Regions from separate parts of the Vibrio scophthalmi genome, predicted to be linked through region 3. Evidence: predicted binding sites of a transcription regulator. Region 3 holds the regulator's gene; each other region holds the start of a gene.
What was found. The regulator MetJ, encoded in region 3, represses methionine synthesis genes. The targets are predictions, from matches to a motif close to TTAGACNTNTANANGTCTAA.
Positions count from the first base shown of each region.

Region 1: a site for MetJ is predicted at 3,820-3,839, ahead of metK (methionine adenosyltransferase). Genes of this name have one in related genera too.
Region 2: a site for MetJ is predicted at 1,678-1,697, ahead of metA (homoserine O-acetyltransferase MetA). Genes of this name have one in related genera too.
Region 4: a site for MetJ is predicted at 2,394-2,413, ahead of metE (5-methyltetrahydropteroyltriglutamate--homocysteine S-methyltransferase). Genes of this name have one in related genera too.

Region 1 is NZ_CP134271.1:1,050,786-1,056,302, reverse strand. Features, by position in the region: gene RJD38_RS04705 (endonuclease) at 40-762, opposite strand; gene RJD38_RS04700 (SprT family zinc-dependent metalloprotease) at 859-1,356, opposite strand; gene RJD38_RS04695 (DUF2189 domain-containing protein) at 1,429-2,226, opposite strand; gene metK (methionine adenosyltransferase) at 2,591-3,745, opposite strand; gene tkt (transketolase) at 4,067-5,517, shown strand, end outside.
Region 2 is NZ_CP134271.1:3,189,864-3,195,380, reverse strand. Features, by position in the region: gene pilW (type IV pilus biogenesis/stability protein PilW) at 1-531, opposite strand, end outside; gene metA (homoserine O-acetyltransferase MetA) at 715-1,656, opposite strand; gene RJD38_RS14435 (ATP-binding protein) at 1,786-2,163, shown strand; gene RJD38_RS14430 (ABC transporter permease) at 2,270-3,412, opposite strand; gene RJD38_RS14425 (ABC transporter permease) at 3,409-4,557, opposite strand; gene RJD38_RS14420 (HlyD family secretion protein) at 4,557-5,517, opposite strand, start outside.
Region 3 is NZ_CP134271.1:1,596,717-1,602,233, forward strand. Features, by position in the region: gene RJD38_RS07300 (bifunctional aspartate kinase/homoserine dehydrogenase II) at 1-1,703, opposite strand, end outside; gene RJD38_RS07305 (O-succinylhomoserine (thiol)-lyase) at 1,704-2,870, opposite strand; gene metJ (met regulon transcriptional regulator MetJ) at 3,112-3,429, shown strand; gene RJD38_RS07315 (malic enzyme-like NAD(P)-binding protein) at 3,586-4,860, opposite strand; gene rpmE (50S ribosomal protein L31) at 5,107-5,325, opposite strand.
Region 4 is NZ_CP134271.1:3,277,036-3,282,552, forward strand. Features, by position in the region: gene metE (5-methyltetrahydropteroyltriglutamate--homocysteine S-methyltransferase) at 1-2,190, opposite strand, end outside; gene RJD38_RS14845 (LysR substrate-binding domain-containing protein) at 2,478-3,389, shown strand; gene RJD38_RS14850 (DUF4250 domain-containing protein) at 3,476-3,676, opposite strand; gene RJD38_RS14855 (hypothetical protein) at 3,803-4,507, opposite strand; gene RJD38_RS14860 (Ig-like domain-containing protein) at 4,655-5,517, opposite strand, start outside.

The DNA.
Region 1 (5,517 bases), 550 kb from region 3:
AGCGAAAAAAACAAGGGTATTTTCCGCTTAACTTATTGCCTAGAGCTTACGGCAAGCTTCAACAACAAATGGGTTGTGGTTACCCTGAACCTTAGCGATATGCTTATCGCGTTCACATTCCCATTTTTCGGCCGGATATTGTTTATTCCAAGCTTGCATTAAATTGCGTTGCTGTTTGGAAAGATCAAAACTGTACTCTTGGCTCATATAGAGATAGGTTCGCGCAATTGAACCACGTGCACGAGCGGGTGGCATGACTTTGCGTTGTTTGAAATTCACCTGCATTTCGCAGCTGCCATAGGTGACCCCATTGACACCATTCCATTGGCTAAAGTTAAAGTTGGAGCGGTCGCCATTGACCTCGCCAATTGCAGGCGTGAGGTTATGTAGATCCGCTTCCATTTGACGAAATTGAGGGTATTTTTTCTTTGAACACTCTTTGCGGCCGCCTTTTTGCCAACATTGCATTTGATGGCCGAACTGCCACGCAGGCACGACGTGTTCCCACTCAATACGCGTTGCGCGTACTTTTTGTGTTTGCTTACGGATTTGGTAGCCACAGCCTTCTAAATCGGGAACGCCTTTTCTTCCTTGCCATTTGATATCACAGCCACAGTAAAAGCTGGTGGCGTAATCAAGGTCGCGCTCGAGATCTTTATAGATACTAACCGCTTCGCGTTTGGCGGCCGAAAAGGAACTAGGGGGAGCTGCTACAACATTGCTCGCGGCAAGCGCCAGCAATAAACAGGAGAGTGTACGCATGAAAAAGTCTTATAAAGGAATGTCTTTTTGCATGATATCACTCAACTTACTGCTATATAGGTGGTAATTTTGTAAATTGAAGTTTGTCGGTGGTCTTTAGCTGAGTTGTTTGCCTGTAAAGCTGAGCAGCTGTTTGCATTGCTGGCAGCGGTAACTCATTTGCCCGCGCAGAACCTTGTTATGACGGCGAATGGTTAGCGGGTAATCGCGGCACCCACAACGATATTGAAAGGTTTTCCCTTCTACTGACTGAGTAGCAAAGCGATGGGTTGTATGAGCGGGAACGCCAAATACGGCCTCCATAACCCCTTTCCATTGCGCGCCATGGGGGCGCACTCGGCCATAGACTTGATAAGTGATCAAGTGTGCGACTTCATGAGGAATGACTTCATCCAAAAAGGCTTTTTGGTTTTCGATGAATAGGACTGGATTGAGGCGGATTTGGTTGAGTTGTAAGTAGGCTTTTCCTGCCGCTTTGCCACGCAGTTGATAGTTGAGTGCAGGCTGAGCAAAAGGGCGCTTAAAGGCCTGTTCGGCAAGTGTTATGCAATCGGCTACTTTGCGTATAGCTTGATAGTTGAGTTCTTTATCCACGCTCTCTCCATAAAAAAGCAGCTCAGCGCAAAGGCCGAGCTGACTGCATCATATAGTGAAGCGCTCAATCTGTTAAGGGTGATGTTTCTTCTTAATCACCTCATGATAAGCGTGCCAAGTTCCGTACCCCAATATTGGCATAGTAAACAGCATGCCGATGCCATAGGTGGCAAAGCCAATTAAGATCCCACCACAAATGATGGCTGCCCACACAATCATCGCGGGGATGTTGCTTTTCACGGCATTAAAGCTGGTAAATACCGCTGTCATCATGTCGACTCGGCGTTCCATCATTAGTGGGATGGAAAATGCAGAAAGACAAAATACGGCACAGGCGAGCACAAACCCGACGATGGAACCGATGACTAAAAATGGTAAAAAATCGGTTAGCGGTGCACCCTGCACAGAAGGGTAAAGCGCATGCAGCAAGGCGGCGATACGCATCCAAAAGATCATGCACACAGCAAGCAATACGGCAAATGCCCATTGAGAGCTAGAGTTGCGGCTGATGGCTTTGATCGAATGAAATAGGCTGGCATTGCGGCCACGTTCTCTCGCCCAACTGGCATCATATAATCCCAGCGCTAGAAATGGCCCGATGAGCATGTAGACCACTAAACTCGGCATCACGACTAAATGGGTGCCTTGCCATTGCACCAGTAACACAATACCGATGGCGGCAGCCATAAAGCACAAGCCATAGAAGGCACTAATGAGTGGCATTTTTACTAAGTCATGCAGTCCTAGCGCGAGCCAATGAAAAGGCGCGCTGATGCTGACTTGATTGCAAGGTATGGTTCGAGCGTATTCATGGTTGGGGACTTCCTTTTGTTCACGCTTAAAGTCCGATGGATTCACGGTATGAGGCATAACTCCTCCTTGATGGTATCCCACAGTAACCACTGTTTCAGTGGTGATGTAATGGCAGACTGACTGGCGGGACATCAAACTCGCTCTAGCTGACATCATTGTCTGAGCATCAATGTTCTTCCTCATAAAGGTCTGAAGATTAATCTCAGCGTTATATGCGCACAATGCACATTTAACATTATTTTAACTATTGGCAACAATGAGCGAATTTACAAATTATTTGCTCATTGGTTGGTCTATTTCACTTTTAGATAGTTGGAGAATGGAGAATGGAGAATGGAGAATGGAGAAGAGGGCGGGGGAGCAGACTAAAACAAAAAGCCCCCGCAAAGGCGAGGGCTTAGAGCGTGGTAGCACTAAGCGATTACTTAATGCCAGCGAAATCGCGTAGGATTGCCGCTTTATCAGTCGCTTCCCATGGGAACTCTTCACGACCGAAGTGGCCGTAAGCCGCGGTTTGTTTGTAGATAGGTTGAAGCAGGTTCAACATTTCTTGCAAGCCGTATGGGCGTAGGTCGAAGTGTTGGCGAACGGCTTCGATGATGATGTCGTGTGATACTTTTTCTGTACCGAACGTTTCCACCATGATTGATGTTGGATCCGCAACACCGATAGCGTAAGACAATTGAATTTCACAACGGTCAGCCATGCCAGCAGCGACAATGTTTTTCGCAACGTAACGAGCTGCGTAAGCTGCTGAACGGTCAACTTTTGATGGATCTTTACCTGAGAATGCACCGCCACCGTGACGAGCTGCACCGCCGTAGGTATCAACGATGATCTTACGACCCGTTAGACCACAGTCACCCATTGGGCCACCGATAACAAAACGACCGGTTGGGTTAATAAAGAATTTGGTTTCTTTATTTAGCCATTCTGCTGGCAATACTGGCTTGATGATCTCTTCCATTACTGCTTCACGTAGATCGGGTGTCGTTACAGAATCACAGTGTTGGGTTGAAAGTACTACAGCATCAATACCAACAATTTTGCCTTGATCGTATTGGAAAGTAACTTGAGATTTCGCGTCAGGGCGAAGGAAATCTAGCTTGCCGCTCTTACGCACTTCTGCTTGTTTTTTCACAAGTAGGTGAGAGTAAGTGATTGGCGCTGGCATTAGAATATCAGTTTCGTTGGTTGCATAACCAAACATGATACCTTGGTCACCCGCACCTTGCTCTTTCGGATCAGCTTTATCAACACCTTGGTTGATGTCTGGCGATTGCTTACCGATGGTGTTGAGAACAGCACAAGAGTTCGCATCAAAGCCCATATCTGAGTGTACGTAGCCAATTTCACGGACAGTTTCACGAGTGATCTCTTCGATATCAACCCATGCTGAAGTTGTCACTTCGCCGCCTACCATCACCATGCCGGTTTTTACGTAGGTTTCACACGCAACACGTGCTTTCGGATCTTGTTCTAAGATCGCGTCAAGAACTGCATCAGAAATTTGGTCTGCAATTTTATCTGGATGGCCTTCTGAAACTGACTCAGAGGTAAATAGGTGCTTAGCCATGTGAACTCCATGTTTGTTCGTCGATACAGACAATCGATATCTGTATCAAAAATAGTCTTCAGCTATGTAGGTGTTTCTACATCTAGACGTCTATTTTAAATTTGAATGTTCGAATTACAAGCTCTTTTTTCAACTATCTAAAAACCAAACGTTTGCTTTTTAAATCGACGAATGAAAGAACTTTAGTAAAAGCGCGGTGAAAATCCGAATATTTGTGGCTTTTTTGTCGGGAAAACGTTTGCAGTGCTATAGGTGCTTTGAGAGAATACCGCCCACAATATATCCCTATATCAACTCGCTTACTTGCACTTAGGAGCAGACATGTCTTCTCGTAAACACCTAGCAAATGCAATCCGCGCACTTAGCATGGATGGCGTTCAACAAGCTAACTCGGGCCACCCTGGCGCACCAATGGGTATGGCAGATATCGCTGAAGTACTTTGGCGCTCTCACCTAAACCACAACCCAGCGAACCCTGAGTGGGCAGATCGCGACCGTTTTATTCTATCGAACGGCCACGGTTCTATGCTGATTTACTCTTTGCTACACCTAAGTGGTTACGAGTTATCAATTGACGATCTGAAGAACTTCCGTCAATTGCATTCAAAAACACCTGGTCACCCAGAATATGGTTACGCGCCGGGCATCGAAACAACAACCGGTCCTCTAGGTCAAGGCATTACTAACGCGGTTGGTATGGCGATGGCTGAAAAGTCATTGGCAGCACAGTTCAATAAAGAAGGCCACGACATCGTTGACCACCACACTTATGTTTTCATGGGTGATGGTTGTTTGATGGAAGGTATCTCGCATGAAGCTTGTTCTCTTGCGGGCACATTAGGTCTTGGTAAGCTAATCGCGTTTTGGGATGATAACGGCATCTCTATCGATGGCCACGTAGAAGGTTGGTTCTCTGACGATACGCCTAAACGTTTTGAAGCATACGGCTGGCATGTTATCCCTGCGGTTGACGGTCACGATGCTGACGCCATCAATGCAGCGATTGAAGCGGCAAAAGCAGATCCACGCCCTACTCTTATTTGTACTAAAACCATCATCGGTTTTGGTTCGCCAAATAAATCAGGCTCTCATGACTGCCACGGTGCACCACTAGGCGCGGAAGAAATTGCAGCAGCGCGTGAATTCCTTGGTTGGGAACACCCAGCATTTGAAATTCCAGCAGATGTCTACTCTGAGTGGGATGCAAAAGCGGCTGGCGCAGACAAAGAAGCGGCATGGGATAATAAATTCGCAGCTTACGCAGCGGCTTACCCAGCAGAAGCGGCTGAATTTAAGCGTCGTGTAAACGGTGACTTGCCAGCAGAATGGGAAGCGAAAGCCAACCAAATCATCGCTGATCTACAAGCAAACCCTGCTAACATCGCATCACGTAAAGCATCGCAAAACGCGCTAGAAGCGTTTGGCGCAATGCTACCTGAGTTCATGGGCGGCTCTGCTGACCTAGCGCCTTCAAACCTGACTATGTGGTCGGGTTCTAAATCGCTAACGGCAGATGACTTCTCTGGTAACTACATTCACTACGGTGTACGTGAATTTGGTATGACTGCGATCATGAACGGTATCGCACTGCACGGTGGTTTTGTTCCTTACGGTGCAACATTCCTAATGTTCATGGAATACGCACGTAACGCAATGCGTATGGCTGCTCTGATGAAAGTGCAGAACATCCAAGTTTACACCCACGACTCTATCGGTCTGGGCGAAGATGGCCCAACTCACCAACCGGTTGAGCAAATCGCGTCACTACGCCT
Region 2 (5,517 bases), 1.6 Mb from region 3:
AATCGCTCTTGAGAAATAGATCATGGCTTTATCGATGTCTCCTGATTTGATGGCGCAAAAGGCGGCATTTTCATAACTAGCCGAAATGGAATAATACCTCGGCTGTTTGATAGCTTGTTTGAAATAACCTTCAGCCGCGGTGAAGTTACCTTGTTTACAAAGAAAGGTACCGTAGTTATTGAGTACGTTGCCATTGTTGGGGTGTAAAGCGAGTGTTTTGCGATACAAGTTTTCCGCGTATTGGTATTCACCCACTTGTTGGTGATAGTGGGCGAGTGAGAGTTGAGCGCGATAGTAATCAGGTGTGTGTTGTAGGGCTTTTTCAAAATTCTCCCGCGCTTTTGCTAGGTTACCTTGTTGCAGATAGCCAATCCCAAGTTCAATCCGTGCTTCGGCTTTTTCTTGGGATGAGATATTGAGTGTTACACGTTCATCGGTGTGAATGGTGACACAGGCGGAAAGTAATAACAGACAGTTGGTGGCGATAAGTGTCTGTTTGTTTATGATAAATTTGCTAATGCAAGATGTCATGACCAACCCCTTGGTTATGAGAGGATTATAATCACGGCAAAGCGCGGAAAGCCCTGTAGAGCGAGTGAGTATATGGTTAACATGCGAGTTGAACGGCAGCAAATAATGTAAAAAAAGGCCATGCGTGATGGCCTTTTGGGAGTGTTGTCGTGGTTCGAGAGTGGTTTACTCTTGTCTTTCCGATTAGTCGTCTTTAGTAAAGTTCGCTTCACTAAAGTGCTCAAGGTCAAACGGTGTTTGTTGATAAACACAGTAGTTGAGCCAGTTTGAAAACAATAGGTGACCATGGCTACGCCAACTGGCGCGTGGATTGTTCTGTGGGTCGTTATTTGGGTAGTAGTTTACCGGAACAACGGGTTCCATCCCTTCATTACTATCTCGCACATATTCATTGTGTAAGGTATGGGCATCGTATTCAGGGTGTCCTGTAACAAACACATTGCGCTTGTCTTTCGTTGACGCTAAGTAAACACCAGCCACATCGGATGTGGCTAGAATATCCAGATCAGTGTGTTCGCTTAAATACTCTGACGAGAAATCAGCATAACGAGAATGGGGCGCTAGAAACTCATCATCAAAACCACGTAGTAGAGCATGGAAAGGTTGCTGCACTTGATGGCGATATACGCCAGACAGCTTCTCTTTACGAGTTCGTTTCGGTAAATCGTAGAGCAGTTTTAAGCCCGCTTGCGCCGCCCAGCACACATACAGCGTCGAGGTGACATGTTCTTTGGCCCAGCTCATAATATTCTTTAAGTGATCCCAATAAATCACATCCTCAAATTGCACCAAACCCAGAGGGGCACCGGTGATGATCATGCCATCAAAATTACGTTGCTTGACCATTTCAAATTGACGATAGAAGGTATCAAGATGTTGAGTGGGTGTATTCTTACTTGGACGGTTATCAATGCGCAGCAATTCAATATCTACTTGCAGCGGGCTATTTGATAACAGGCGCAAAAACTGAGTTTCCGTCTCGATTTTTTTCGGCATTAGATTGAGGATTAACACCTTCAGTGGACGAATGTTCTGTGTCGCAGCACGAGTTTCGGGCATAACGAAGATATTTTCTTCGCGTAGCACATCTGAAGCGGGTAATTGATCGGGGATCCTAATCGGCACAGCTTTCTCCCTAAAGCAGCTTTGGACGTCTATACATCCAAACTTACCTGAATCAATTTGAGATGTCGATAACAAATTTAAGTATAATCAACAGCAATTGTTCAATATTCCCTAAGCCCCATTAGCAGTATGCCTAAATTAACACTTATTCGTGGTTTACCCGGTTCGGGAAAGAGCACTCTGGCAAGCACTTATCAAACTGCTCATTTTGAAGCGGATATGTATTTTGCTCTCACAACCGGTGAGTATCATTTTGATCCGTTGCAATTGGAAGATGCCCATCAGTGGTGCCAAGCGCAGACGGAAGCGGCCCTTAAAAATGGTCAAGATGTAGTGGTTTCCAATACGTTCGTTCGCCGTTGGGAAATCAAACCCTATTATCAGATGGCGAAGAAGTTAGGGGCTGAATTTGAAGTGATTGAATGTCTCGGTCAGTATCAAAATATTCATGGGGTATCGCAAGCGGTGATTGAGAAAATGCGCAGTCGCTGGCAGTCATGGCAATAGGCTTCATCACTGCTGGTGAAAAACGGCTAAATATATGAGTAAAAAATAAAGCGTGGTTGATTGACCACGCTTTATTTTTATCGATAACAGCTAATAAGCAAGCTCACTATTTATGGTGAGCTTTCTGCTTGCCTCGATGTACTGACCAAAGCGCCAAGCTAAACCAAGCGATGGCTTGTAGCCAAAGCTGGGTGTAATGTGGTGCGACTTGTTGCCAATCAGCCCCCATTTGATTCAGCGCCAAGAATCCTTGTATCGCGGCGGTACTTGGGAAGAGATTCGCTAGCCAAAGCACAATGTTAGGAATGGATTGTGTCGGCCAAATAAAACCCGCACTGAATATGAGTGGCATGGAGCTTATCAGTACCACCAGAGTGACTAATTCTCGGCGTGGTAATATTTGCCCAAGCCATATTCCGATCGCGCTGGTAGCGATTAAAAACGGCAGTAGCATGGTGAGCAACTGGCTGATAGGGGCGAGTTGGTTAACACTGTACATCGTAAAGCTAGCACCGAAGTAATACATGCTAAGTAGGTAATAGATTATCACCAAGATACAGGTGCGAACCGTGATGAGCTGGAGCGCTGGCGTGCGGCTCCAATACCCTTTACCGTGTTTTTGTGTCCCGCCAAGCAATCCTGCTGCCATTGCAAGAGTTTGCTGCAGAATTAAAACAAAAACCGCCGGAACAACATAATCTAGATAGCCCATGCGAGGATTAAAAGTAGGCTTCATATTGAGCTGACTTGGTGCGTATTGATTCACCGCTTGTTCAATCGGAGTTCCTTCAATCACCAATTTACTGACGGTTGATTTGGCCGCTAGTGTGCCGCCTGCGTGGGCTAAGCCTTCGACAATAGTGCCGTAAACCAAGAAATAAGAGGCATCACCTGCGTAAGCCAGCGTGGGGCTTTTACCCATTAACAAATCTTTGTAGAAGTGTTCTGGAATCACTAATATGCCGCTCACATCGCCGTTTAAGAACGCCTCTTTTGCGCCGATGATTGAGCTATCTCTACGGACAATATTGACTTGTGGTGTTGCATCAACCATACGTTCGAGCTGGTAACTGGTTTGACTCAAGTCCAAGTTCACAACAGTAATTTTTTGCTCTAGCGGGGTTTGATTGCTATACGGCAATGGGTATAGAAAAGAGTAGAAAACCACGCCGCCAAATACCGTGAGCATGACGACTGGATTGGTTAACAGGGCTTTTAATTCAGCTTTAATTAACGACCACAAACTCATGCTAATCGCTCCTGTTTTAAGTGCTTTTTCACCAGCACAAGAGTGAGCAACAATGGCAGGGCATAGCCCAGCATCGGTAACAGTTCATTGAGCGCAACGGGCCAGGGTTCGCCGTAGCTGACTTGGTTAACTTGCAGTTCGATGTAGTGGCTGATGGGTAATAAACTCCGCCAAAATTGCGCCAAGCTGTTCATATCGGTCACTGGAAAGGTGATACCCATAAAAGCAAAACTAGGCGCGGTGAATGCGCCAGCAAAGCTCATCGCCCGCGCAGGATCGAGTGTCATAAAAAAGAAGAAACTTCCCATGATCATGCAGGCAATCGCAGTAACAAATTGGCCAACAACAAGCAGGAATAAGCTGCCATTCATCGGCCATTTCAAACCGATATAGAACCAACACAAAAACGCAAAACCTTGTAGAACAAAAATAGGCAAGTAGGGCGCTAATGTATTTAGGATCTGTTTTGCGGGTCTTTCACCTAGCCAAGATCGTAAACCTCGCATGCGGTGATTGGCCGTTAAAATTAAAATCGTACTCACAACTACAACGATTTGCCATAATGCAGGCACGACCGCTGACACTAAAAACTGCGCATAGTTGCTGTTTTTATTAAACAGTGGGGTTATTTGAGTACGAATTGGGACGGCGTTTGCCATCGCACTGGTGATGGTTTGGTTACCCAGAGTAAGATTCTTCATCGTGGTAACTTGAGCGTTAAACGTCCCTTGTGCTTGCAAAAAGGCGGAATTGACTAATTTACCGATCAGGATGGTTTGGCTGTTATAAAAGACTGAGACTCGCGGCATTAAGCCTTTGTTTACATCGCTGTCAAAGTTACTTGGGATTATCGCATAAGCGTAGATTTTACCCTCAACCAGTGCTTGTTTCGCCTGTTCAACGCTTTGCAATTGCTGGATCACAGCCATGCTTGACGTCGCATCGTAGTAGCGCGTTAAGGTTTGAGACATTTCGCTATGAGAAAAGTCCACCACGGCAATGGGAAGGTCACGAGCGATTCCGTGTGAGAAGACGGCCCAAATCGACAGCGCCAAGGCGACCGGCAACCAGGTTAGGCTGGAAAGCAACCAGCCGTCTCGTCGAACTATCTGCCATTGACTAATAGTGTGTGAATCGCTTGCCATTACAATTCAACCGCTACGCTCATGCCCATACGCAATTCTGGTTCTGCCTTGGTTGGGCGAGCTTCGACCTCAAAAGTTCGTAAATCAAAGCCTTGAGAAGCATCAGTTGAACGCCATGTTGCAAAGTCACCCATCACAGCAATGTGAGTCACGGTAAACTCAACCGTTTTGTCCAAAGCGGGTAGGTAAGCGTTAAATGTTGCTCCTTTTTGGAAGTGTTTCAGCCAATCTTCACGCACATTCAACACCGCCCACGAATCTTGTCTATCAACCACGGTAACCACAGGGAAACCTTGAGGTGCTAGCTCGCCACTTTGCAGTAGAACTTGAGAAACTTCGCCATCAAACCAACTCATGACTTGTGTATCGGCGGCGAAAGCCTCCACTTCGGCGACTGCGCCTGCGGCCATACGCGCTTTTTCAGCTGCCGCGACTTTGGTCTCATCACGAGCGCCTTCTTTGGCCATTTGATACATTTGGAAAGCGGCACTTTGTGTATATTTTGCTGCTTGCCACTGAGTTAGGGCCTCATCGCGCTTTTGCTCTGCAACAACGCCATCTTGATAGAGGTTGTTGACGCGAAGATAGGTTTTTTCGGCTAACTCTTCAGCCGCGCTTGCTTTCTGCCACTGATCTTTCGCCGCTTGAATTTGTTGGCTACGTGCGCCTTTCTCTGCTTCTTTCGCTAGTGCATCCGCCGCTTTTTCACCCGCTTTTGCTTGCTCTAATTTTGCTTCAATTTCAGGGCTGTGAATGGTGAAGATAAGTTGATCTTTGGTGACCACGTCACCTTTACGAACCAGAACTTGGTCGATACGTCCCGCTACTTTGGACGAAATGCTGTATTGCTGAGATTCAATCTGACCTTGTAGGTGAATAGGCTTAGGCTGGTAAGCTTGATAAAAGCTGTAACCTACCCATGAAGCTAGAGCAATTGCTGCCGCAGAAAGCGCGAGTGTT
Region 3 (5,517 bases):
GCTACCTTGTTAGCAGAGATCAGGTGCATTCCTTGCTCGGCAATCTCAACATAGCGCTCGGCCAGTTCTTGGCTTGCAGTGACATCCAGTACTACCGCGTCATCATAACCTTGAATCGCACCAAGTTGAGCTATCCACTCACCACCTTGATAAGGGATAGACTCGTCATCAAAGCGTTGGTTCGCGCTTGCCGCGTCGATACCTTGTGGATTGAACCAGTAGGTTTGGCTATCAATGACTGCGACCAGCTCAAAGCTCATTCCACGGCGTTTTTCTAATTCGGTTTTTTGTTCAGCAAACAGATCCAGCCAACGGCTGCCAATATTGCCTTTACCACATAGGGCTATCGCAACCCGTTTTTGTGCTTGGAACAGTTGTTTATGGATACCCTGAACTAAATCTTCGGTAGAGGTTTTACGCAGTATCGCTACCAAGCTAAGCCCTGAAGCGGATTCGCAAATAAATTCAACCGGTGCATTTTTAAGTTGTTGATAAAAGCCGTAGCAGTGATTGGCATTTTTGGTGACGCCCGCACCGACGGCGGCAACCATCGAAAAGCCTTCTTTGAGTTTGATTTCCGCTTCCGTCGCCACATCTTGCAGATGACGCAATGCGCCGCCAGCAATTTCAGCGGTATAAGCTAAAAACAGGCTGTGTTGATCGTCTTGTGCCTCAAACGCCAGTGGTTCGAGCTGAGCACGCTTTAAACTGGCTAAGGTTTCTTTATGCAGGCGACTAAAATCATGACCGGAAGCAAAATTGAGCTGAATCAGCATCACATCATCAAGGGAAGAGACAATCTTTGCTCCGCGACCTGATGCGAGCACACGCTCAATACGGGTTGAACCTGATTCTGGCTGATAGCTGCAACGCAGATGACAATCCATCGCACTTTGTGCGACAGGTTGTAGGGTACGGCTATGCAAAACTGGCGCCGCTAAGCGAGCTAATTCACTAGCTTCATCAAGGCGCAGCAATGGTAATAAACAAGCATCGGAGATAAGACGCGGGTCAGCGCTATAAACGCCCGCCACATCACTCCAGATGGTGACGCGTGAAACTTGCGCCAATGCCCCAATCACGGTGGCGGAATAGTCTGAACCATTACGACCAAGCAATACGGTATCACCGTGATGATCTTGCGCCATAAAGCCAGTGATCACGATACGATGATGGGCGTGTTGTGCTAATACTGCTTTAAGTAAAGGGTAAGACGCACCGCGGTCCACTTCCGGTTGTGTGCCCGCTTCCGCGCGTAAAAAAGCGCGTGCATCTTGGGCGCGTGCTGGCAGTTTTTGTTGGTTAAGTAGCGCGGCTAGCAGGCGAGATGACCACACTTCACCATGGCCTAATACTGCCGCTTGCGCTGCATCACTTAGTGGCGCGGTTAACTCGCCTAACGTGCGGATCTCATCATTAAGCTCAGCTAATAATGTCTCTTTTACTTCATCAGTGATCAGCTCATCGATGAGATTGGTTTGAAACTGTTTGAGGTTTTGCAGTGCTTCATGAGCTAAACGACCATCTTTATTGAGCCCTTCTAAAAACTCAATTAGACGGTTGGTGGTTTTGCCCGCCGCAGACACTACCACCAAGTCTTCTGTGGACGAGTACTCTTTTAGAATATCGACCACACGTCGATAGCATTCTGGATCCGCTAAGCTACTGCCACCAAATTTATGCAGTTGGCGCTCTACGCTCATTTAATGATCCTCCAGAATCACGTTAAAGGCTTGCTCTAAATCGTCAATCAGATCTTGTGGGTCTTCTAAGCCTACCGATAAACGCAATAATTGTTGTGATACGCCTGCTTCAGCCAGCGCGGCTTCACCCATCGCGCGGTGAGTCATTGAGGCTGGGTGACAAATCAAACTCTCTACACCGCCAAGAGATTCGGCGAGTGAGAAGAGTTGTAAAGCGCCAACGAAGGTTTTGAGCTGCTCAAAATTGCCTGCAAATTCAAAACTCAGCATCGAACCAAAGCCTGATTGTTGCTTGAGAGCAATTTCGTGACCAGGATGTTCCGGCAAGCTAGGGTGATAAATACGCTCAATCAGCGAGTGCTTTTTCAGATAGTCGAGAATCTGTGTTGCGCCTTCTTCATGGCTGCGCATACGTGCACCGAGTGTACGTATGCCACGTAGAGTCATGTAGCTATCAAAAGGTGTGCCGGTTGCGCCAATACAGTTCCCCCACCATGCAAGATCTTCTGCATGTTGCTCAGTTTTGGTGATCACCACGCCGCCGATCACATCGGAGTGGCCATTAATAAATTTGGTAGTGGAGTGGATAACAAAGTCTGCGCCCAGTTCGAGAGGCTTTTGGTACACTGGTGTCAAAAAGGTATTGTCGACGGCAACCAAGGTATCTACTTGATGAGCTTGCTGGCACACTTGAGCAATATCGACCACGCGCACCAATGGGTTCGATGGTGTTTCAATCAGCAATAATTTTGGCTTATGAGCTAAAGCTTCTGCGAGTGCTTGCGGATCGGACTGGTCGACAAACAGGACTTTAAAGTCGCCCTTTTGCGCACGAGTATTAAACAGTCGGTAGGTGCCGCCATAACAATCGTGCGGGGCAACAATCAGATCATCCGGGCCAAGAAAGGTTGTCACCCACAAATTCAAAGCGGATGTACCACAGTTGGTCACTACCGCGCCTTTGCCGGATTCCAGCTCGAACAAAGTTTGTTCTAATAAACCGCGATTTGGATTACCAGAACGGGTATAATCGTACTTAGGGACATCACCAAAAGCTGGGAAACCATAATTGGTCGACAGGTAGATCGGTGGAACTACCGCGTGGTGTTGGGTGTCGGACTCAATGCCAGTGCGAACGGCGATAGTGGCTGGTTTGCGGGTGCTCATATGTGTTTCCTTCCGAACAATATTAACTTGTCAGTACGAATAGGTTGATCAGTTAGCAATGCTCTTTTTCCTCGAGTTATTGCTTGATACAACGCATTCACAATCCATTTACTCTACTTTACTTCTCATTTTTTGAGCCGTCAATACATCTAGACGTCTATATGTCTTTGCTTGTAGCCTTAAAAGCCGCTAAAATTACGGATAGCAAAATTTAAATCTAACTACAATGTGAAGGTGCGCAATGGCAGACTGGAATGGCGAATACATAAGTCCATACGCTGAACATGGAAAGAAAAGCGAACAAGTAAAAAAAATTACCGTTTCAATTCCATTAAAAGTATTGAAGGTCTTAACTGATGAGCGTACTCGCCGTCAGATCAATAACCTACGCCATGCTACAAACAGTGAGCTACTTTGCGAGGCATTTTTGCATGCTTACACAGGTCAGCCGCTACCAACGGATGAAGATTTAAGAAAAGATCGTCCAGATGATATTCCAACGGAAGCCAAGCAATTGATGACCGCGATGGGCATCGAATTTGAAGCTTTTGATGACTAATCTTGTTCTTGTTGGAGCGAGCACCATTCCAACCAGAAATAAAAAAACCGCAGTTTAACTGCGGTTTTTTGTTTTTAGTGAAAAAGATTTGAGAATCGAGAGCATCACCTTTAGCCTTTCTCGCTTCTCGCTTCTCGCTTCTCGCTTCTCGCTTCTCTAACCCATATACCCTTCAGGCATTTCAATACGCGCGACACCCGAATCAACCGCCGCTTGAGCAACCGCTTTAGCCACGTGAGGCAGCAGGCGAGGATCCATTGGTTTTGGAATGATGTAGCTTGAACTAAATTCCAAAGATTCGACACCCGCCGCTTTAAGTACTTCAACTGGTACAGGTTCTTTCGCGAGTTGACGAATTGCATCGACTGCGGCCAATTTCATCTCGTCGTTGATTTCACTGGCACGGACATCTAATGCGCCGCGGAAAATAAACGGGAAACACAGTACGTTGTTTACTTGGTTCGGGTAGTCACTACGGCCCGTACCCATGATTAAATCATCACGCACTTGATGAGCCAGTTCCGGTTTGATTTCCGGGTCAGGGTTAGAGCAGGCAAAGACGATTGGCTTATCCGCCATCAGTTTTAGCGCTTCAGGCGGGAGTAGATTAGGGCCTGATACGCCAAGGAACAGATCAGCACCTTCAATCACATCTTCTAACGTGCGTTTATCAGTGTTATTGGCAAACAGCTTTTTATATTCGTTCAAATCATCACGACGAGTGTGGATCACGCCTTTACGATCTAACATGTAGATTTTTTCGCGCATGGCGCCACATTTGATCAGTAGCTCCATACACGCAACCGCAGCCGCGCCAGCGCCCAAACAAACGATGGTCGCATCTTCGAGTTTTTTGCCCTGCAGTTCAACGGCGTTCAACATGCCCGCCGCGGTAACAATTGCCGTACCGTGTTGGTCATCATGGAAGACGGGTACATCACAACGTTCAATCAACTGCTTTTCAATTTCAAAACAGTCTGGCGCTTTAATGTCTTCTAAGTTGATGCCACCAAAGGTATCAGCGATGTTTGCCACCGTATCAACAAACTCCTCAATCGTGCGGTGTTTGACTTCAATATCAATCGAATCTAAGCCAGCAAAGCGTTTGAAGAGCAGCGCTTTACCTTCCATAACAGGCTTTGATGCCAAAGGACCAAGATTACCTAAACCAAGAATTGCCGTGCCGTTTGAGATCACCGCGACCATGTTGCCTTTTGCGGTGTACTTATAAACGTTATCTGGATTTTGCGCGATTTCACGCACAGGTTCAGCCACACCAGGGCTATAGGCTAGGGCAAGATCTAAAGCCGTTTCCGCCGGTTTGGTTAGCTCAACCGCAATTTTACCCGCCGTTGGTAGGGCGTGATAATCCAAAGCTTGTTGGCGGAACTGTTCTTCAGCGGTTAACTCTTGGGAATGGTCATCTGACATAAGGCTAGGCTCTCTATTTTGTATTGATTCTTTTGTGGCAATTGTTAAGCAAAAGTTATTCTAGAGGAAGCAAGTCAAGCTGCATAGCGAGGATTGCGATTGATATTGCTATTGTAGGCCGATTGTTAGCTGATAAGACCAGATCGATCACAAAATGCTAAAGAGAGGGTGTGAAAAGAGGCAAATGAGAGGCAATAAAAAAGGACGCCTAAGCGTCCTTTTTTCAATTTAGTATCAAAGCAGAAATTACTTCTTGCTTGATAGTGCACCGAAGCGCTTGTTGAAGCGATCAACACGGCCGCCTGTATCTACGATACGTTGCTTACCAGTGTAGAATGGGTGACATTTGTCACATACGTCTAGGTGGATAGACTCTTTAGCTAGAGTTGAGTTGAACTCAAAAGAGTTACCGCAAGAACAAGTAGCGCTTACTGCTTTGTATTCTGGGTGGATACCAGCTTTCATGGGAGAACCTCAAATAGGCCGTGTCGCTATCCGAATCTAAGCCGGACACCACACGTGGTTAATAAAAAAATTTCGCTCTACCGCTTAATGAATAAATCACCGAGCCATAGTGCTAAGGCGCAGTATAGTAATGAATCCTCGATTGAGGATCAACTGATTTACCCAAATAAACGCTACTTTTTTCACCAATGA
Region 4 (5,517 bases), 1.6 Mb from region 3:
ATCTGGATTCACCCACAAACGTTGCGCCGGGATCTGCTCTGCGGCTTTGTTAATCAAACCCTCAATCCACTCTTCTGATGGAATGTTTGGTGAGTGAATATCATAAACACCAGGGCCAATTTCATTCGGGTAATTGAACTCCTCGAATGCTTTCAGCAGTTCCATATTTGAACGTGAGGTTTCAATGGTAATCACGTCAGCATCTAGCGCGGCAACTGAATCAATGATTTCATTGAACTCCGAATAACACATGTGCGTATGGATTTGCGTCTCTGGTTTTGCACTAGCAGCAGAAATCTTAAAGGCATCGACGGCCCACTCCAAGTACGCCTTGTGATCGCGTTTCTTCAGCGGTAACCCTTCACGAATAGCAGGTTCATCAATCTGAATAATATTAATGCCTGCATCTTGTAAGTCCGACACCTCATCACGTAGGGCGAGTGCCAATTGGTTCGCAATCTCCTCACGGGTGATATCTTCTCGAGGAAATGTCCAACATAGAATCGTCACAGGGCCAGTCAGCATGCCTTTCATCTGCTTGCTGGTTAAAGACTGCGCATAAGTAGACCAACCCACCGTCATTGGTTGCTCACGCTCAATGTCCGCAACCACAATCGCAGGCTTCACGCAGCGAGAGCCGTAACTTTGTACCCAGCCAAATTTCGTGGTTTGGAAACCGGCCAGATTCTCAGCAAAGTACTCCACCATGTCGTTACGCTCCGCTTCACCATGAACCAGTACATCAAGGTCAAGGGCTTCTTGGCGCTTAACGGCATCTTCAATATGGCCTTTCAATGCAACATCGTATTCTGCCTGAGACAATTTGCCCGCTCTAAACGCGCTACGTTGCAAACGGATTTCGCTAGTTTGAGGGAACGAGCCAATCGTCGTGGTTGGGAACAGCGGTAAACCGAGGACCTCAGCTTGGTGAGCTGCACGCTCTTTATACGGCGCACTTCGCTCAGCCAAAGCTTTGGTGATGCCACTTAGACGTTGTTGCACTTGTGGTTTATTTACATGTGTTGCGCTCTTACGCGCTTTGATTGGCGCGCTGTAAGACTCACACGCAGCGATGGAGGCTTGGTCACCATCGAGCGCCTTACCAAGTAGAGCGACTTCCGAAACTTTCTGTTTAGCAAAAGCAAACCAGCTGCGAACCTCTTCTGATAAATTGGTTTCTAATTCAAGATCCACCGGGCTATGCAAAAGCGAACATGAACTTGCAACCCATAGCTTGTCACCCAGTTTTTCTTTAAGCGGTTGCAAGGTCTCTAGTTGGCTTGCCAGATCCGCTCGCCATACGTTACGGCCATTAACCACTCCCGCTGAAAGTACCCAGCCTTGAGGCAGCTTTTCAGCAACCGTGTTCAATTGCGCAGGCGCCGCCGAGGCATCAATGTGTAAACCATCCACTTCTAAAGCGACAATACGATCTAAGGTATCTTCAACCGAATCAAAGTAAGTGGTTAAGAGCACTTTTACATCGCTACGAATCACTTGATACGCTAATTTAAACGAGTCTAACCAAGGCTTTTCCAGCTCTAGCGAAAGAATTGGCTCATCAATTTGCACCCATTCAACACCTTGCTTGGCCAATTTAGCCAATATCGCTTGGTATGCACTGAGTAAACGAGGCAATAGTGTTAAGCGGTCAAACCCTTCTTCCACTTCTTTACCTAAGTAGAGATAACTAAGAGGACCAAGCAGAACGGGCTTTACATTGTGACCGGCTTTGACTGCTTCGTTCACTTCCTCAAAGAGCTGTGGCCAGCTCACTTCAAAACTGTCGTCTTTGCTAAACTCAGGCACGATATAGTGATAATTGGTGTTAAACCACTTGGTCATGTCGGATGCGGCACTGCCAGAGCAGCCACAGTTCGCTTGTGATTGCCCGCGACCAACACGGAATAGAGTATCCAAATCAGGGAAGCCATCGCTATGACGTTTCGGTGCATGACCAAGCAGCAATGTTGTGGTTAACACATGATCATACCAAGCAAAATCACCTGCCACTACGAAGCTCAAATCCGCGTCCGCTTGAGTTTGCCAGTTTTTAGATCGTAGATCTGCCCCGACTTGTTTTAGCTCAGCCTGTTCGATTTCACCGCGCCAGTACTTCTCTAATGCGAATTTTAATTCACGTTTTTCACCGATTCTTGGGTAGCCTAAAATGTGCGTTGTCGTTGTCATATCTTTAATTCCTTTTACCAAGCCAAAGTATCAATTCTGTGACAGAGCATCTTGTGCATTAAAGGTGCAAATAAGATGTCTGGATGTCCAAACTATCCAATTTCTTTTCACTATGAACAACCTACAATTATTCAACTTGTATATGAGTAAAATTCATGGTGTTACAACAAGGAATTTATAACCGGGACGTAAAGGAAACACAAATAGACGTCTAGACGTTTACTTGTGATGTTAAAACAGGTAGGTTAACTCTATTCATGCAAAGGAAATGCAGCTGAAGGGAATTCATGATCGAATTAAAACATTTAAGAACACTGGCCTCTTTGCGAGAGACAGGTTCGTTGACGGCCACCGCAACCTCGCTCCATTTAACTCAATCAGCGTTATCACATCAGATCAAAGATCTTGAATCTCGCCTTGGTGGTCAGTTGTTTCTGCGCAAAACACGGCCAGTCAAATTTACCTCAGAAGGTGAAATTTTGTTGCGCCTTGCTGATGACATCATGCCACGACTAGCAAAAGCAGAAAATGAGCTAGCAAGTTTAAAAGAAGATGTGAACGGCCGACTGCATATGGCGATTGAATGCCACTCTTGCTTTCAATGGTTGATGCCCGCGCTCAAAGAATATCAAGTCACTTGGCCCAGCGTCACACTCGATTTTTCTTCTGGTTTTGGCTTTGAGCCTTTACCTGCCTTAATGAGCGGAGAATTGGATTTGGTGATCACCTCCGATATTCAACCACGTTCGGAAGTGCATTTTGAACCTCTCTTTGATTTTGAGATGCGCCTGATTACCGCCGTCAATCACCCACTTGCCAATCAAACCCAGATTGAGCCGCAAGACTTAGCCGATCAAACCATGATCTCCTACCCTGTGCAAAAGCAGCGCTTAGATGTGGTTAAGCACTTCTTACAACCAGCAGGGATTGAGCCAGCAAAATGGAAGCAGTGCGATAATACCTTAATGCTGGTGCAAATGGTGTCAGCGGGATTGGGTGTGGCGGCATTACCCAATTGGGCAATCAGTGAATTTTCACGCCAAGGATTGATCAGCAGCGTACCACTGGGTGATGGCCTATCTCGACGTCTGTTTGCAGCAACACGTAATTCTGATAAAGAAAAACGCTATCTACAAGCCTTCTTCACGACAGCAAAACAACAGTGTAAAAGCCATTTAGAAGGGATTACCCTCGCCTAATCGTCGTGGGAATGATGTTCTAAACATAAAAAAGAGGCAATCAATGCCTCTTTTTATTGGTTGTTATCATACCTGCCACGATTACATTAGCGCTGGTAGGCTTTGAATTGATTTGTGAGCGGATCATATTGATAGCCTAAAACATCCAACTTACCAACGACCTGCTCTACATCCATCTCATACATACTGACCAGATCATCGAAGCTATCGCACTCTAGGCGCAACTTCTCATTGACGATACCGAGAAGGATAATGCTATCAAAACCACGAACGTCGCTTAAATCCATAACTCCACTCCCTATCATTTCAAGGCATTGCCTACCAACAGACTTGTTGCCAAGCTCATATTTAAAAGCCTAGCTCTGATTAGCGAAATTAAAAGTGAGGCAGATCGAATTTCGTTTAAGCGCCTGTTAGCCGACGAGTGGCTGGCTAAATACTTGATCAAACATAGGCTGATTGACGACCGTCACTACCACTAAAATAACCAAAGCGAAGCCCAATTGGCCTTTGCTGACTGCTTTAGTAGTAAATAGATGGAAACACCACACGACCACGGCAGAGATAAGCAAAATCATGCCTAGGATGGTGGGTAAGCTGATCGCCAGCAGTGCTTCTTCGCTCAAACTGTACGCTTGAAAGACTAAAGTAATCGCCGTCAACATCGCCGCTAATACGCCAACAACGGGTAAAATACGCTGAAAAGCTTGCAGGCGTGAACGCACGACCACGAGCAACAGTTGGCCAAAACAGCCGCCAAGAAGCAGGACTTGCACCAAAATATTCGCCCCTGATGCAATACTCGTTTGCTCACCAATCATAATTCCAACGTAAGCAACTGCGAGACCGTTAGCGAGATATAACAGCCATAACGGGCCTTTTTCTCGCGTTTTTCCGGTTTGCACCTGAGAATAAAAATAACCGATTGCGGCTGCCACCATGAAAGCTTCAATTTTTAAAGAAGCGACAGCCAGCCATAACACGACCAAAGGGGTCAGCATTTTATGCACGCGGCCGCGTTGCCCTGGGCAGATTTCGCCCTTGACCAACACGAGTGTTAAGATGAGTTGCGCACCCAATAGCATAGGTGCAAACGTTGCTAACAATTGCTGAATCATTGTAATGAAAACATCAAGTCAAAAAAGAAAGGCTTATGATAACAAACCCCCGATCCTCGTACTAGCACTACAAACTATTTCTACTCTCCAAAAATAGAGCCGTCACTTAATCACGTGACGGCTCTAATGTCGACACAACATTATGAGTTACATATACTTACGTCTATAGAGACTGACGCACATAAGGAGTAATAAGAACAAGGCCCCAAGACTTGCACCGCTACTGCTATCACTACAAATAACCGTCACCGTTACCTTCGCAGTTGCAGACATACCATAGGAGTCGGTCACTGTATAATGAACGACAAACTCTCCTGTCGTGTTCACTGGTGGAGTATAATAAACAAACTCACCGTCATGACTCGCCTCGCCTCGTAATGCCGAAACCTGAGAGATCGTTAATGGATCATCCGACGACTCATTAATATCATTTTCTAACACCTTAATTACCGCTTGCTCTCCGCTCTCAATCGTCACCGTGTCATCATTGGCAATTGGGGCTTGGTATAAAGTGACGACACCACCGGGATCGACTATAGATGCATTGGCGATTCCATCCGCGTCATTTAATCCACCATCGCGAATACTAAGCTGTACACACCAATGCCCTTCAGTTAACCCCGATGTCCACACTGATAATAGATTATCAGGAACATCCGGTGGTGGGCAAATACCTGGCTGCCCCAACGTTGAGCGAATAGATCCATTGGGATAGAGACTATCGTCACCATCATCGACAAAATCTACCCACTCACCACGAATGTATTTACGATAACTGGCATTCTCTGGTAGTACTTCTTGTTGAGGTAATACCACGCTAACCAATTCTCCTGGAGAGCTAAGTCCTGTAAGTACGAAATCAAAGACCCCATGTTGATATAATCCGGCGTTATCGCTTGGCAGCGCTTTATCCAGTAACGCACCACGCCCGACTGTACTATCTTCTGTCATTCCAGGTGATACCGTTATCCCAGAAGCGACCTCAACAAGGTAACGATCTTGATCTTGCA